DNA from 2 places in the Actinophytocola sp. KF-1 genome. Region 2 is predicted to be linked to the other one. Evidence: riboswitches for the same ligand, from Rfam matches in the RefSeq annotation. Region 2 holds a riboswitch; the other holds the start of a gene.
What was found. A riboswitch is a leader RNA that binds a small molecule or an ion and turns the genes downstream of it on or off. The one in region 2 is predicted to bind S-adenosylmethionine.
Positions count from the first base shown of each region.

Region 1: it holds a riboswitch for S-adenosylmethionine, as region 2 does, so the genes downstream of both, ACYQ77_RS36985 (methionine ABC transporter ATP-binding protein) here and ACYQ77_RS32075 (aminotransferase class V-fold PLP-dependent enzyme) in region 2, are expected to answer to the same signal.

Region 1 is NZ_BAAFVK010000015.1:85,989-93,748, forward strand. Features, by position in the region: gene rsmA (16S rRNA (adenine(1518)-N(6)/adenine(1519)-N(6))-dimethyltransferase RsmA) at 706-1,554, shown strand; SAM riboswitch class I at 1,642-1,731, shown strand; gene ACYQ77_RS36985 (methionine ABC transporter ATP-binding protein) at 1,927-2,943, shown strand; gene ACYQ77_RS36990 (4-(cytidine 5'-diphospho)-2-C-methyl-D-erythritol kinase) at 2,977-3,942, shown strand; gene ACYQ77_RS36995 (ABC-F family ATP-binding cassette domain-containing protein) at 4,501-6,270, shown strand; gene ACYQ77_RS37000 (fatty acyl-AMP ligase) at 6,291-7,760, shown strand, end outside.
Region 2 is NZ_BAAFVK010000012.1:63,662-71,421, reverse strand. Features, by position in the region: gene ACYQ77_RS32095 (M28 family metallopeptidase) at 1-550, opposite strand, end outside; gene ACYQ77_RS32090 (potassium/proton antiporter) at 661-2,145, shown strand; gene ACYQ77_RS32085 (hypothetical protein) at 2,191-2,412, shown strand; gene sthA (Si-specific NAD(P)(+) transhydrogenase) at 2,409-3,812, opposite strand; SAM riboswitch class IV at 3,883-3,998, shown strand; gene ACYQ77_RS32075 (aminotransferase class V-fold PLP-dependent enzyme) at 4,034-5,353, shown strand; gene lspA (signal peptidase II) at 5,373-5,945, shown strand; gene ACYQ77_RS32065 (RluA family pseudouridine synthase) at 5,942-6,874, shown strand; gene ACYQ77_RS32060 (hypothetical protein) at 6,941-7,225, shown strand; gene ACYQ77_RS32055 (AsnC family protein) at 7,226-7,760, opposite strand, start outside.

The sequences.
Region 1 (7,760 bases), on a different contig from region 2:
GGGAGTCTCCCCATCGGGGAGTCCGCCCTCGGCGGCTTCGCCTTGGATGTCTCGCGGTCGGGGATCCCGCCTTGGAGAGTCTCGCTTGCAGCAGTGCGCCCCTTCGCGAGCTTCGGCTTGGGCGTCTCGCCCGTGGGAGTCCGCTTCAGGTGTGCTCCCTTCGGAGCCTCACCTGCGGGAGCCCGCCCTTCGCGGGCTTCGCTTCGGGAGGTTCGCCCTTCGCGGCTCGGCCCGTCGGGCGTCTCCCCTTGGAGGTCTCCCGTTGGGAGTCTCGCTTCTGAGCGTCTCGCCGCCGGAAATCTCGCCCTTGGGAATCTCGCCGTCGGGAGCCCCGCCTTGGCGAGTCTCGTCTTCGGACGTCTCGCGAGCCGCCTCCGGGAGTCTCGCCATTGGAGGCCCCACGGCCCGGACCTTCGCCCGGAGAGAACCTTCCCCACCGCGCGTCCCGGGAGCTTCCCCGACCGGAGCTTCAGCGCCCCAAAGCCCCGCCGCCGGAAAGGGCGCGGCCTCCGGCCCCCCGGAATCCAGCGTAGTGGCGAGCACCGACACGAACGTCCGCCCGCGACGACCGCTGTGGACAACCCCCTGACCTGTGGACAACCGCTCCCGAGCCGCGCGGACATGTCGGTCCCCTCTGGCAGACTGGACACCGGGGGCCGGAGGCCGCCCCCGCCTGGCTACGCTCGCCGGGTGACCGAGGCCGACGTGAGTGCGCTCCTCGGCCCCGCCGACATCCGGCGGCTGGCCGCGGAGCTGGACGTCCGCCCCACGAAGAAGCTCGGGCAGAACTTCGTCCACGACCCCAACACGGTCCGCCGCATCGTCGCCGCCGCCGGGGTCGGGGCCGACGACACCGTCCTCGAGGTCGGGCCCGGGCTCGGCTCGCTCACCCTCGCGCTGCTGCCCGCCGTCCGCCGGGTCGTGGCCGTCGAGATCGACCCCGTCCTCGCCGGCCGGCTCCCGCGGACGGTCGGCGAACGCGCGCCGGACGTCGCGGACCGGCTCACCGTCGTCAACGCCGACGCGCTCAGGACGACCGCCGCCGACCTGCACGCCCCGACGGCCCTCGTCGCCAACCTGCCCTACAACGTCTCCGTGCCGGTCGTCCTGCACCTGCTGGCCGAGCTGCCGACCATGACCCGCGCGCTCGTCATGGTCCAGGCCGAGGTCGCCGACCGCATGGCCGCCGGACCCGGCTCCAAGGTCTACGGCGTGCCCAGCGTCAAGATCGCGTGGTACGCCGAGGCGCGCCGGGTCGCGACCGTGCCGAGGAGCGTCTTCTGGCCGGTGCCCAACGTCGACTCCGCGCTCGTCCTCCTCACCCGCCGCGAGCAGCCGGCAGGCGACCGGGCCGCCGTGTTCGACGTCGTCGACGCCGCGTTCGCGCAGCGTCGCAAGACGTTGCGGGCGGCGCTCGCCGGCTGGGCCGGGTCGGCCGACCTGGCGGAGAAGATCCTGGTTGGCGCGGCTGTCGAGCCGGCATCGCGCGGCGAAACACTGTCGGTGGACGACTATTCCGCCATCGCCGAGGCCGCGCGTAAGGTCCGGCCGTAAGGGATGTGATCTGCCGGATATAGGGACTCAAATAGGGGTCCCGCGGGTTGCAATCCGGTGGGCATGTCAGGTGTACTACTTAGCGGTATTCCATCCCGAGCGGCCGAGAGACCTGGCTCTGTGACGCCGCAGCAACCACCCGTCGCGGGCAGGTGCTACCGCCAGGAGCGATGGAGGAGTGAGAACGGTGCAGATCCTCACCACCAGGCGAGTCATAGACCAGTGTCGTCGCACGGTCACAGGCTGTCGTCGCATGCGCTCAACCTTCTGAAGCTGATTCGAGCCATCCGACTTCGCTGAGCCCCCGCCGACCGGGGCCCCTCACTCACACGCGCGAGCTGTCGTTCGCGCGCGCCTGGACTGGAGCACATCGTGATCACCGTCGAGAACCTGACCAAGTCGTTCCGAAGTACGACCGGCGCCGTCGTCGCGCTGGATGACATCAACCTGGACGTGCGCGCCGGCGTCATCGCCGGTGTCGTCGGGCCATCGGGGTCCGGCAAGTCCACCCTCGCCCGCGTGCTCGCGCTCCGCGAGCGGCCCGACAGCGGCGTGTTCCGCCTCGACGGGCTCAACACCGCGGCACTCGACCAGCGGAGCCTCCGCGCCGCCCGCGCCCGCATCGGCCTCGTCCCTGCCGGTGACTCGCTCCTCCCGCAGCGCACCGCCGCCGGCAACATCGCGCTCCCGCTCGAGCAGGTCGGCATGGAGGGTCCGCGCCGCCGCGAGAAGGTCGGCAAGCTGCTCGACCTGATCGGCCTCACCGACAAGGCCGCCACCTACCCCGACCAGCTCACCGCAGGTCAGCGGCAGCGGATCGCGATCGCGCGCGCGCTCGTCGGCGACCCGACCGTCGTGCTGGCCGACGACCCGACGGGCGGGCTGGACGCCACCGGCGCCGCCGGCGTGCTGGCCGTGCTGGACCGCGCCCGCGGCGAGCTGGGCACAACCGTCCTCGTCACCACGCCGGACGCGAACGTGGTCCGCAAGATCGCCGACGACGTCGCCGTGCTCGAGGACGGCCGCGTCATCGAACAGGGCAGGCTGCTCGAGCTCGTGCAGGACCCGGACAGCCGAGTGGCGCGTTCGGTGCTGCCCGCGATCGAGACGACCGCGCGCGGCGACGCCGACGTGGTGCTCGTGGGCTTCGCGTCGATCGGCGCGCTGCTGCCGGAGGCGGCGAGCCGGTTCGGCATCGACATCGCGGTGGCGGGCGGTGGCGTGACCAAGATCGGTGAGACGCCGGTCGCACGCTTCCGGCTCGGCATCACCGGCGACCGCGGCGACGCGGCGCTCGGCTGGCTGGCCGAGCGCGGTGCGCACGTGCAGCGCGCGCTCACCGGACCGCGGGCGGTCGCGGCGTCGGTCGCGGCGGCGTCGGCCGCGTAACGGCCGGTCCGGGCGGGCCGTAGGCTTGCCTGCGTGCTTGCGGTAGTGCCCCGCCCGGTGACCGTCCGGGTCCCGTCGAAGGTGAACCTGCACCTCGCGGTGGGCGACCTGCGCAGGGACGGTTTCCACGAACTGACGACCGTCTTCCAGTCGCTGTCGCTCACCGACGAGGTGACGGTCGCCGTCGCCGACGAGCCCGGGGTCGAGGTCCAGGGCGAGGGCGCGGCCGCCGTGCCGACCAACGGCGCGAACCTCGCGTGGCGTGCCGTGGAGGAGCTGGCGCGGTACGTCGGCAGGGACGTCGACGAGCTGAAGGTCCGCGTGATGATCCGCAAGGGCATCCCGGTGTCCGGCGGCATGGCGGGCGGCAGCGCCGACGCGGCGGCGACCCTCGTGGGCCTCGCGAACCTGTGGAAACTGGAGATCGGCCGCGACGAGCTGGCCGGGATCGCCGCCAACCTGGGCAGCGACGTGCCGTTCATGCTGCACGGCGGCACCGCGCTGGGCACCGGCCGCGGCGAGTCGATCGTGCCGGTGCTGACGCGGCACACGTTTCACTGGGTGCTGGCGTTCGCGCGCGGCGGCCTCGCGACGCCGAAGGTGTACGGGGAGCTGGACCGGCTGCGCGCCGAGGGTGACCCGCCGCGCGTCGGCGAGGTCGAGCCGGTGCTGGAGGCGCTCGCGTCCGGGGATCCTCGGCAGCTGGCGTTGTTGCTCGGGAACGACCTGCAGGCGGCGGCGGTGTCGCTGCGACCGGGGTTGCGGCGGACGTTGCGGGCCGGGGTGGCGGCGGGCGCGCTGGCGGGCACGGTGTCGGGGTCGGGGCCGACGTGCGCGTTCCTCTGCGCCGATGCCGACGACGCCTTGCGGGTGGCTGCCGAGTTGTCGGGGGCCGGGGTGTGCCGGACGGTTCGGGTGGTCCACGGGCCGGTGCCCGGCGCGCGCGTGATCGGCGGCGACGATGAGCCGCGTTCCGCGCCGCCACAGGTGCATGCCTGAGCAGTTGTCCACAGGTGGGGTCGTTGTCCACAGCCAAGATCGACTTCCGTCCCTCTGTCGGTGGTCACCGGTAGACTGGACAGCGGGGTGCCCCCGGGAGTGGTGGGGGCTGTCCGTACGTACTGGGTGGGGCGTTTTCGCAGGTCAGTGCCGTTGTGGTGGTTTGTGTGCCCCGGGCGTGGTGGTGTGCCTTGCGCGGGGTCTTCCCTCCGGGGGGTCCTCGCCGGACGGGCTGGTCTCCGGGATGGCGGCGGGTTGGGCACGGGGCTGGGTTGGCAAGGACTGGTGTCCGTGGTGGTGCCTGCCATCCCGTCGACCTCCCACGGGCTATCACACCGCGTCAAGGGGGCCCGGCGGCTTTGGGCACGGGGCTGGGTTTGGTTTCGGGCCCCCTTGACACGGTGTGATCGGGCTTCGCCAGGTCGACGGGATGGCAGGCAGCAGTCCTTGAGTGGTGAGGTGCGCTCGGCTTCCCGCGTGGTGGTGCCATGAAAGGCGACCCACTCTGGCGACGCCCGGATCTCGAGGGGCTGATCCGGCTCGGTAACGTTGCCGCTCGTGGTCAACCTGGTCAATCTCGAGGTGGTCGCCAAGAGCTACGGTGTGCGGCCGTTGCTTGACGGCGTTTCCCTCGGCGTGGGTGCCGGTGACCGCATCGGGGTGGTCGGCCTCAACGGGGGTGGCAAGACGACCCTCCTCGAGGTGCTCGCCGGGATCGAGCCGCCGGATTCGGGGCGTGTCAGCCGGGGGCGGAACCTCCGCCAGGCCGTCGTCACGCAGCGGACCGAGTTGCCCGCTGGGTCCACCGTTCGCAACGCCGTGCTGGATCCGCTCGGCATCACCGCCGAGCACGAGTGGGCTGCCGACCCGCGTGCCCGGTCGATCCTCGGTGGTCTCGGCATCACCGCGTTCGGGCTCGACTCGCCTGTTGCCGACATGTCCGGTGGCGAGCGGCGGCGTGTCGCGCTCGCCGCGGCGCTCGTGCAGGAGCTCGACCTGCTGATCCTCGACGAACCGACCAACCACCTCGACGTCGAGGGGGTGCACTGGCTCGCCGACCACCTGCTCGCGCGCGGCACCGCGCTCGTCGTCGTCACGCACGACCGGTGGTTCCTCGACACCGTCTGCACCCGCACCTGGGAGGTCGTCGGCGGTCGGGTCGAGCAGTACGAGGGCGGGTACGCCGACTGGGTCTTCGCCCGCGCGGAACGGGCCCGGCTCGCCGCGACCCTCGAAGAGAAGCGGCGCAACCTGGCCCGCAAGGAACTCGCGTGGCTGCGGCGTGGGCCGCCCGCGCGGACGTCGAAGCCGCGGTACCGGATCGAGGCCGCCGAGGCCCTGATCTCCGACGTGCCGCCGCCCCGGGACTCCGTCGAGCTGCTCGCGTTCGCCAAGCGGCGGCTCGGCCGCACCGTGCTGGAGCTGGAGGACGTCACGCTCCGCGCGGGGGACAAGACCCTCGTCGAGGGCCAGACGTGGCGCATCGGGCCCGGCGACCGCATCGGGCTCGTCGGCGTCAACGGGTCCGGCAAGACGACGCTGCTGCGGCTGCTCGCCGGGGAGACCGAACCCGAGACCGGCAAACGGATCCAGGGCCAGACCGTGCGGATGGCCTACCTGTCGCAGGAGCTGCACGACCTGCCCGCCGAACTGCGCGTGCTGGAGGCGGTCGAGGAGATCGCGCGGCGGGTGACGCTCGGCAAGCAGGAGATGTCGGCGTCGCAGCTCGCGGAGCGGTTCGGGTTCCCCGCCGCCCGCCAGTGGACGCCGGTCGGCGACCTGTCCGGCGGCGAGCGGCGGCGGCTGCAGATCGCGCGGCTGCTCATGGCCGAACCGAACGTGCTGCTGCTCGACGAGCCGACCAACGACCTCGACATCGACACGCTGCAACAACTCGAGGACCTGCTCGACTCGTGGCCGGGCACGCTCGTCGTCGTCTCGCACGACCGGTACCTGGTCGAACGCGTCTGCGACACGGTCGTCGCGCTGCTCGGGGACGGGCGGATCACCGACCTGCCCGGCGGCATCGACGAGTACCTGGCGCGCCGGGACGCGGCGATCGTGGCGCCGCCGCCGTCGAAGGCCGCGCCGGCCGAGAAGCCGAAGTCCAGCGCCGCCGAGCGCCGTGCCGCGCAGAAGGAACTGGCACGCCTCGAACGGCAGCTGGACAAGCTGTCGACGCGCGAGACCGAGCTGCACGAGGCGCTGGCGGCGGCCGCGACCGACGCCGGGAAGCTGCTGGCGCTGGACGCCGAACTTCGCGCCGTGGTCGCCGAGAAAGCAACTCTCGAGGAACGTTGGCTGGACGTGGCGGACGAGGCCGAATAGTCGCCTATACGCTTTTGGGTATGAGTCGTTTCGTCGACAAGATGGTCGCCACCGCCACCGACGGCGGGCGGCGGCGCGGCGTCACCACCGGTGCGCCGGGCAACCCGGTGCACACCACGTGGGCGCAGGTGCACGAGCAGGCCAGGGCGATGGCGGGTGCGCTCGTCGCACACGGCCTGACCAGGGGAGAAGCGGTCGCGGTGCTCGCCGGGGCGCCCGCCGCGATCGGCCCGGCCGTGCAGGCCGTGTGGCTGTCCGGCGGCAGCGTCACCATGCTGCACCAGCCGACGCCGCGGTCCGACCTCGCCATGTGGGCCGAGGACACCGTGCGCGTGCTCAACATGATCTCGTCGAAGCTCGTGCTGCTCGGCGAGCCGTTCGACCAGCTCGCGCCCGTGCTGGAACAGCACGGCATCGGGTACCTGCTGATCAGCGACCTGGTCGGCGGCACGCCATTGGAGACGTTCGTCGAGGTCGACGAGGACGCGCCCGCGCTGCTGCAGCTGACCAGCGGCTCGACCGCCGACCCGAAGGCCGTGCGGATCACCCACGGCAACCTGCTCGCGAACATCACCGCGATGGCCGACCGCGCCGAGCTCGACCCCGAGCACGACGTGATGGTGTCGTGGCTGCCGATGTTCCACGACATGGGCATGGTCGGCTTCTACACCACCCCGATGGCGTGGGGGATCGAGCTGGTCAAGGTCACCCCGGTCGACTTCCTGACCGCGCCGCTGCTGTGGGCGAAGCTGATCTCCGACTACGGCGGCACCATCACCGCCGCCCCGAACTTCGCGTACGCGCTGCTCGGCAGGCGGCTCGGGGGCGTCGACAACGACGACGAGTACGACCTGTCGAAGCTGCGGATCGCGCTGAACGGCGCGGAACCCATCGACGAGAAGGCCGTCGCGGCGTTCGTGACCGCGGGCGCCCGCTTCAAGATGCCCGCCGAGTGCGTGTTCCCGGCGTACGGCATGGCCGAGGGCACCCTCGCGATCTCGTTCGCGTCGCCCATGATCGGGCTGCGGCTCGACCACCTCGACGCGGTGGCGCTGGAGGAAGAGAACCGCGCCGTGCCGGTGCCTGCTGACGCGCCTGAGTCGGAACGCCGCACGTTCGCGATCCTCGGCCCGCCGCTCGACGGGTTCGAGGCCAGGATCGTGCTCGACGGCGCCGTCCGGGCCGAACGCGAGGTCGGCGAGATCCAGGTGCGCGGCCCGTCGGTGACGCCCGGCTACCTGACCGTCGACGGTCCACTCGCGACACAGGACGAGGACGGCTGGCTCCCGACCGGCGACCTCGGGTACATAGTGGACGGTGAGATCGTCATCTGCGGCCGCGCGAAGGACGTGATCATCCTGGCGGGCCGCAACATCTACCCGACGGACATCGAACGCGCCGCGACCTCTGTGGACGGTGTGCGCGCGGGCAACGCGGTCGCGGTCCGCCTCGACGCGGGCACCCGCCGCGAGCGGTTCGCGGTGGTGGTC
Region 2 (7,760 bases):
CCGGCAGGCCCGCGACGTACTCGGTCGACCCGACGAGCCCCAGCTCCTCCGCACCCCACCAGGCGAACCGCAGGTGCTTGGCCGGCTGGAGGTCCTGCTCGGCGACGGTCAGCGCCACCTCGAGCAGCCCGGCCGCGCCGGAGCCGTTGTCGTTGATCCCGGGGCCGGCGCGGACGCTGTCGGCGTGGCCGCCGAACAGCACGGTGGCGTTCTCGTCGCCGCCGGGCCAGTCCGCGACCAGGTTGTAGCCGGTGGCGCCGCCGGTCGTGAACTCCTGGAGCGCGGTGGTGTACCCGGCCGCGTCGAGCTGCCCCCTGATGTGGTCGAGCCCCGCCCGGTAGCCCGGCTGCCCGTGCGCGCGGTTGCCGCCGTGCTCGCCGGCGATCCGCGCCAGCTCGGCGAGGTGGGCCTGGACGTCGGCCACCGGGATGTCCGGCGCCACCCGCGGCGCGACGTTCGCGAACGGTTCCGGCACGGCGGTCGCGGTGGCGCAGCCGGTGATCGTCGCGCACAGCAGGGCCAGGACGGCGGGGACGCGGCGCGTGATCATGGCTACTCCCGGGGATCGGCGACCCCGCTCAGCGTGTCAACGGGGTGGTCGAGCCGGTAGGTTCGTTCGTCGGGATTTTCCGGATCCGGTGCGGCGGTCAGGAGGAAGGTGTGGCCCAGGAGCTCTCGGTGGTGCTCGGGGCCGTCGCCGCCGTCCTGCTGATCTCCGTGCTCGCGGTGCGGGTGTCGGTGCGGCTGGGGTTCCCGTCGCTCGTGCTGTACCTGGCGATCGGGGTGCTGCTCGGCGAGGCGGGCATCGGCATCCAGTTCGAGAACGCGTCGCTCACCGAGTCGCTCGGCCTCGCCGCGCTCGTGCTGATCCTGACCGAGGGCGGGCTGACCACGCGGTGGTCGGAGGTGCGTGCCGCGTTCTGGCCCGGCGTCGTGCTGTCCACTGTGGCCGTCGCGGTGAGCATCGCGGTCACCGGTGTCGCGCTGCGCTGGATCCTGGGGCTCGACTGGCGGATCGCGTTCCTGTGGGGCGCGGTGCTCGCGTCCACCGACGCGGCCGCGGTGTTCAGCGTGCTGCGCAACATCTCCGTCGGCAGGCGGCTGGTCGGCGCGCTGGAGCTCGAGTCCGGCATGAACGACGCGGCCGCCTACCTCGTGGTGGTGCTGCTGGCGTCCGGCGGGACGGCGTCGTGGACCGACCCGCTGCTCGCCGTGTACGAGCTGGTCGTCGGCGGGCTGATCGGCGTCGCGCTCGGGTGGGCCGGCGCGCACGCGCTGCGCCGCTCCGCGCTGCCCGCGACCGGTCTCTACCCGCTGGCGACGGTCGCGGTGTCGGTGCTCGCGTTCTCCGCCGGGTCGTTCGTGCACGCGTCCGGGCTGCTCGCCGCGTACCTGGCGGCGCTCGTGCTCGGCAACTCGAAGCTCCCGCACCGCAACGACACGCTGTCGTTCGCGGAGGGGCTCGGCTGGCTGTCGCAGATCGGCCTGTTCGTCCTGCTGGGACTGTTCATGTCGCCGAGCAGGCTGCTCGACGCGGTGGTGCCGGGCCTCGTCGCCGGCCTCGTCGTCACGTTCCTCGCCCGGCCGGTGTCGGTCGCGGTGTCGCTGACGCCGTTCCGCGTGCCGTGGCGCGAGCAGGCGTTCCTGTCGTGGGCGGGCCTGCGCGGCGCGGTGCCGATCGTGCTGGCGATGATCCCGCTCACCGAGGGTGTGCCGGGCGCCGAACGGCTCGTGGACGCGGTGTTCGTGCTGGTCATCGTGCTGACGATCGTGCAGGGCAGCACCCTGCCGCTGATCTCCCGGTGGCTCGGCCTCGCGAAGACGGGGGAGACCCGCGAGGTGGACGTCGACGCGGCGCCCCTCGACGAGCTGGGTGCCGTGCTGCTGACGTTCACCGTGCCTGCCGGCTCGAAGATGCACGGTGTCTACCTGTCCGAGCTGCGCCTCCCCGTGGGCGCGACGGTGAGCCTGGTGGTGCGCAAGGGGGTCGGCCACACCCCCGGCCCGTCGACCCGCGTGCAGGAACACGACCAGCTGCTGGTCGTCGCCACCGAACAGGTCCGCACCGCGACCGAACGCCGCATCCGCGCCGTCGACCGCGCGGGCCGCTTCGCCCGCTGGCGCGGCGAAACCGGCGCGGACTAGCCGTTTCGCCCACCGCGGGCCCCGGATTCGGTTACGGTCCACCCCATGGCGGAGAAGAGCTGCTCGTCCTGCGGCAACGAGACCCTGGAGCCCGGCTGGATCGTCGACGCGCGCCAGGGCATGGAGAACAAGTGGGTGCGCGGCGCGATGGAACGCGGCATCTTCGGCGGTCCGAAGCAGGCCTTCAAGGAGAAGTGGGAGATCGCCGCCTACCGCTGCACTCGGTGCTCGAAGCTGGAGCTGTACGCACTGAGCCCGGGCTACTAGTCCGTCAGCATGCTGATCTGGCGCATCTTGTTCGTCGCGTCCAGGGCGGCCACCTTGTACGACTCGGCCAGCGTCGGGTAGTTGAACACGGTGTCGACGAGGTAGTCGATCGTGCCGCCGCAGCCCATCACGGCCTGTCCGATGTGGACCAGCTCGGTGGCGTTGGTGCCGAACACGTGCACGCCGAGCAGCGACCGGTCCGCAGGCGACACCAGCAGCTTCAGCACCCCGTACGAGTCGCCGATGATCTGGCCGCGCGCCAGCTCCCGGTACCGGGACACGCCGACCTCGAACGGCACCCGCTGCTCGGTCAGCTCGTCCTCGGTCCGGCCGATGTAGCTGATCTCCGGAATCGTGTAGATCCCGATCGGCTGCAGCGCGTGCATCTCGTGCACCGGCTCGCCGCACGCGTGGTGCGCCGCCAGCCTGCCCTGCTCCATCGACGTCGCCGCCAGCGCGGGGAAGCCGATCACGTCGCCGACCGCGTAGATGTTGTCCACCTCGGTGCGGAAGTTCGCGTCCACCGTGATCCGGCCGCGCTTGTCCGCGGTCAGGCCCGCCGCCGCGAGGTCCAGCCCGTCGGTCATGCCCTGCCGCCCCGCCGAGTACATGACCGTGTCGGCCGGGATCTTCTTGCCGCTCTCCAGGATCGCGACCGTCCCTTTCGCGTACCGCTCGACCGCGGTCACCGTCTCGCCGAACCGGAACGTCACCGCGAGGTCCCGCAGCTGGTACTTGAGCGCCTCCACCACCTCGGTGTCGACGAACTCGAGCATCCGCATCCGCTGCTCGATCACCGTCACCTTGGTGCCGAGCGCGGCGAACATCGACGCGTACTCGATGCCGATCACCCCGGCGCCGACCACGACCATCGACCGAGGGATCTTCTCCAGGCCCAGGATGCCGTCCGAGTCGACGATGGTCTGGTCGTCGAAGTCCACAGAGGACGGACGGGCGGGGCGGGTGCCCGTGGCGATCACGATCTTCTCGGCGGTGACCTTGCGTTCCTGCCCGGTGCCGTCGGCCACCTGCACGGTGTGCCGGTCGACGAACCGGCCCGTGCCGGGCAGCAGCGCCACCCCGTTGCGGGCCAGCTGGCTGCGGATCACGTCGACCTCGCGCCCGACCACGTGCGACGTCCGCGCGGTCAGGTCGCCGATGGTGATGTCCTCCTTGACGCGGTAGCTCTGCCCGTACAGCTCCCGCTGCGACATGCCCGTCAGGTACAGCACCGCCTCGCGCAGCGTCTTCGACGGGATCGTGCCGGTCTGGATGCACACGCCGCCGATCATGTTGCGCCGCTCGATCAGCGCGACGGACGCGCCGAGCTTCGCCGCGGCGATCGCCGCCTTCTGACCGCCCGGTCCCGACCCCAGCACCAGCACGTCGTAGTCAGCCATGGGGTCAGTCTGGCAAGGGTCACATCCGTTGGACAGCCGAACGGACCATCGGCTACCTTTTCTTCACGAAGGTCATGAGCGCCAGCGTCAAGCCCCGGCTTGCTGGCCGGCAACCCTCCAACCGCGGTGGGGTGCCCCGGGTGAGGACCAGGCCCTCCGCGAGGTGCGGACGGGCAAGCGCGGATCCCGGGGCACGGGGTCCCCGACCTGGGAGAAGCCTGATGACGCTCGCGATCCCCCATGCCCGAGCCGCCGTCGAAGCACCGAGCACCGGCCTGCCGTCCGTCGCGGGCAGCAGGCTCACCGTGCCGCTCACCGACGGCAGGCAGGTCCAGTACGCCAACCTCGACCACGCGGCCAGCGCGCCCTGTCTGGACGCGGTCCAGCGGGCCGTCGACGAGTTCCTGCCCTGGTACGCGAGCGTGCACCGCGGCGCCGGGTTCGCCTCGCAGGTGTCCACGAAGGTCTACGAGCAGGCCCGCGGCGTGGTCCGCGAGTTCGTCGGCGCCCGCCGCACCGACGAGGTGGTCTTCACCCGCAACACCACCGACGCGCTGAACCTGCTCGCGCGGGCGGTACCCACCAGCACCTCGGTGATCGTCTTCGACACCGACCACCACGCCGCGCTCCTGCCGTGGCGCGGCCCGAACGTGTACCGGGTGACGCCGTCCGCGAACGTCGAACGCGACCTCGACGAGGCCCTCGCCGCCACGCCGACCGGGCCCCGGCTCGTCGTGGTCACCGGCGCCGCCAACGTCACCGGCGAGATCTGGCCGGTCGCGCGCCTCGCGGCCGTCGCCCGCCGCCACGGTGCGCGCGTCGTGCTCGACGCCGCCCAGCTGGCGCCGCACCGCCCGGTCGACGTGCGTGCGCTGGACGTCGACTACGTGGTCCTGTCCGGGCACAAGCTGTACGCCCCGTTCGGCGCGGGCGCCCTGGTCGGACGCGCCGACTGGCTGCGGGCCGCCCACCCGTACCTCGCGGGCGGCGGCGCGACCAGGCTGGTCACCGAGCGCGCGGTGTCGTGGAACCACGGGCCGGAGCGGCACGAGGCCGGGTCCCCGAACGTCGTCGGCGCGTACGCGCTCGCCGTCGCCTGCCGCACGCTGAGCGGGTCGTGGGACGCGGTCGTCGCGCACGAGGAGGACCTGCTCGCCCGCCTGCGGACCGGGCTCGCGAGCATCCCCGGCGTCCGGCAGCTGTCGATCCTGGGAGAGGACAACCCGAGGGTCGGCGTCGTCAGCTTCACCGTCGAGGGCCACGACCCCGGCCTGGTCGCCGCGTACCTGTCGGCCGAGCACGGCATCGGCGTGCGCGACGGCGCGTTCTGCGCGCACATCGCGGTCGGCAGGCTCACCGGCGGCCGCGCGCTGCGGGCGAGCCTCGGTCTCGGCAGCACCGCCGAGCACGTCGACCGCCTGCTCACGGCGCTGCGGCGGCTGGTCGCCGACGGCCCGGCGGAGCGGTACGAGCTGGTCGACGGCCGCTACGCGCCGGTCGCGGACCCCCGGCCGCTCCCGGCCTTCCTGACCGGTCTGTGAACGGACCGTGGACAATGGCCTGGTGACGGACGAGACGAGCACCGAGCCAGACACCGTGGAACCCGCGGTGCCACTGCCACCGCGCAAGGTGTGGCTCGTCGCCGCCGTCGCGCCGGTCGTGCTGGTCATCGACCAGATCACCAAGCAGCTCGCGCTCGCCGGGCTCGAGCACGAAGCGCCCGTCCGGGTGCTCGGCGGCCTGTTCTACCTGCAGATCGTGCGCAACCCGGGCGCCGCGTGGGGCATGGCGACCGGCATGACGTGGGTGCTCACGCTCATCGCGCTCGCCGTGGTCGTCGGCATCGTCTGGGTGATGCCGAAGCTGCGGTCGTCCGGCTGGGCCGTCGGCCTCGGGCTGGTGCTCGCCGGCGCGCTCGGCAACCTGCTCGACCGGTTCTTCCGCGCGCCCGGCGCCATGCACGGCCACGTCGTGGACTTCCTGTCCCCGTTCGCCCCCAACGGCGAGGCGTTCCCCGTGTTCAACATCGCCGACTCGGCGATCTGCGTCGGCGGCGCGCTGATCGTGCTGATGGCACTGCTGGGCCGCGACTACGACGGCCGCCGCACCTCGGACAAGAAGGACGCCAAGTGACCGCCAGGACCCTGCCCGTGCCGGACGGGCTCGACGGCATGCGCGTGGACGCGGGGCTCGCGAAGCTGCTGGGCCTGTCCCGCACCGCGGTCGCCGCGATCGCCGAGTCCGGTGACGTGCTGCTCGACGGCCGCACCGCGGGCAAGTCGGACAAGCTCACCGCGGGTGCGTGGCTGGAGGTCACGATCCCGGACCCGGAGCGCGCGGACGGCGGCCCGCCGCCCGCGATCGAGGTGCCCGGCATGTCGATCATCCACGAGGACGACGACATCGTGGTCGTGGACAAGCCGGTCGGCGTCGCCGCGCACCCCAGCCCCGGCTGGACCGGGCCGACGGTCATCGGCGGGCTCGCCGCCGCGGGCGTGCGGGTGTCGACGTCCGGCGCCGCCGAGCGGCAGGGCGTCGTGCACCGGCTCGACGTCGGCACCACCGGGATCATGGTGGTGGCGAAGAGCGAGCACGCGTACACGGTGCTCAAGCGCGCGTTCAAGGAACGCACGGTGGAGAAGGGCTACCACGCGCTCGTGCAGGGCCACCCCGACCCGTCGTCCGGCACCATCGACGCGCCCATCGACCGGCACCCCAGGCACGACTACAAGTTCGCGGTCGTCGCGGGCGGGCGGCCCAGCGTCACGCACTACGAGACGATCGAGGCGTTCCGTGCCGCGACGCTCGTGGACATCCGGCTCGAAACCGGTCGCACGCACCAGATCCGCGTGCACTTCTCCGCGCTGAAGCACCCGTGCGTCGGCGACCTCACCTACGGCGCCGACCCCACCCTCGCCAAGCGGCTCGGGTTGTCCCGCCAGTGGCTGCACGCGCGGCGGCTCGGCTTCCACCACCCGGCGGACGGGCAGTGGGTCGAGTTCACCAGCGAGTACCCGGAGGATCTGCGGAAAGCGCTGGACCGTCTCACCGCGGAGAGCTGAGTCCTCCACCTGCCGCCCGTTTTCGCGTAGTTTGGTGCGCAACCAGCGAGGGTGGGGGTGGTGCGCGTGCGCGACAGAGCCGACGGTGACCCGGTGGAGCACTTCCTCGAGGACGGCGTCGCGCCCGCGGTGATCGGCGGCGGACCCCCGGAGTCACCGTTCGACGTCGAGCCGGACCCCGAGCCGCCGCCCGGTCGTCGCGCGCAGCAGCCACCGCCACGCAGGCGGGAACCGGACCACCGCGTCGAACCGCCCACGAACCCGATCCCGGTCGTGCGCAGCCTTCCCCGGGAGGAGGAGCAGAAGCGCAAGTCGTGGGTCGCGCGGATGTTCCGATTACCGGAGCGGTGACTAGTTCTCGACCGTCCAGGTCAGCGTGCGGGACTCCTCGTCGGGGCGGGGGCTCCAGCGCACCGACGTGATCTCCGTGTGCTCCGGCACCACGTACACCGTGTGCCCGCCCTGCGTCTCACCCGGCGGCACCCCGATCCGGTGCGGTGGCCGCGACGACAGCGACACCGGCGCCTTCGAGATGGTCTTGCCGTCCGGCGTCACCAGCACCAGGTACAGGTCCGGCAGCGACTGGAACGCCACCGAGCCCCGGTTGGTCAGCTCGGTGTGCACCACGACCGACCGCTCACCCTCCTGCAGCCGGTACCCGGCCGCGGTGAACAGGTAGTCGGCCGGGTCGACGACCTCCACGAGGGTGATCGACAGCCGCTCGCCCTCGAGCCCTTCCGTCTGCAGCGCGGACCCGACCCTGCCCTGCCGCACGTCGGGCTCCACCCGCTCCGCCCGGACCGTGGGTTGCGTCACATCCTGCGGCGGCGCGTCGCCACGGGCCCACGTCGACGTCTGCGGCGGACCCCAGGTGCTGATCGGCGCC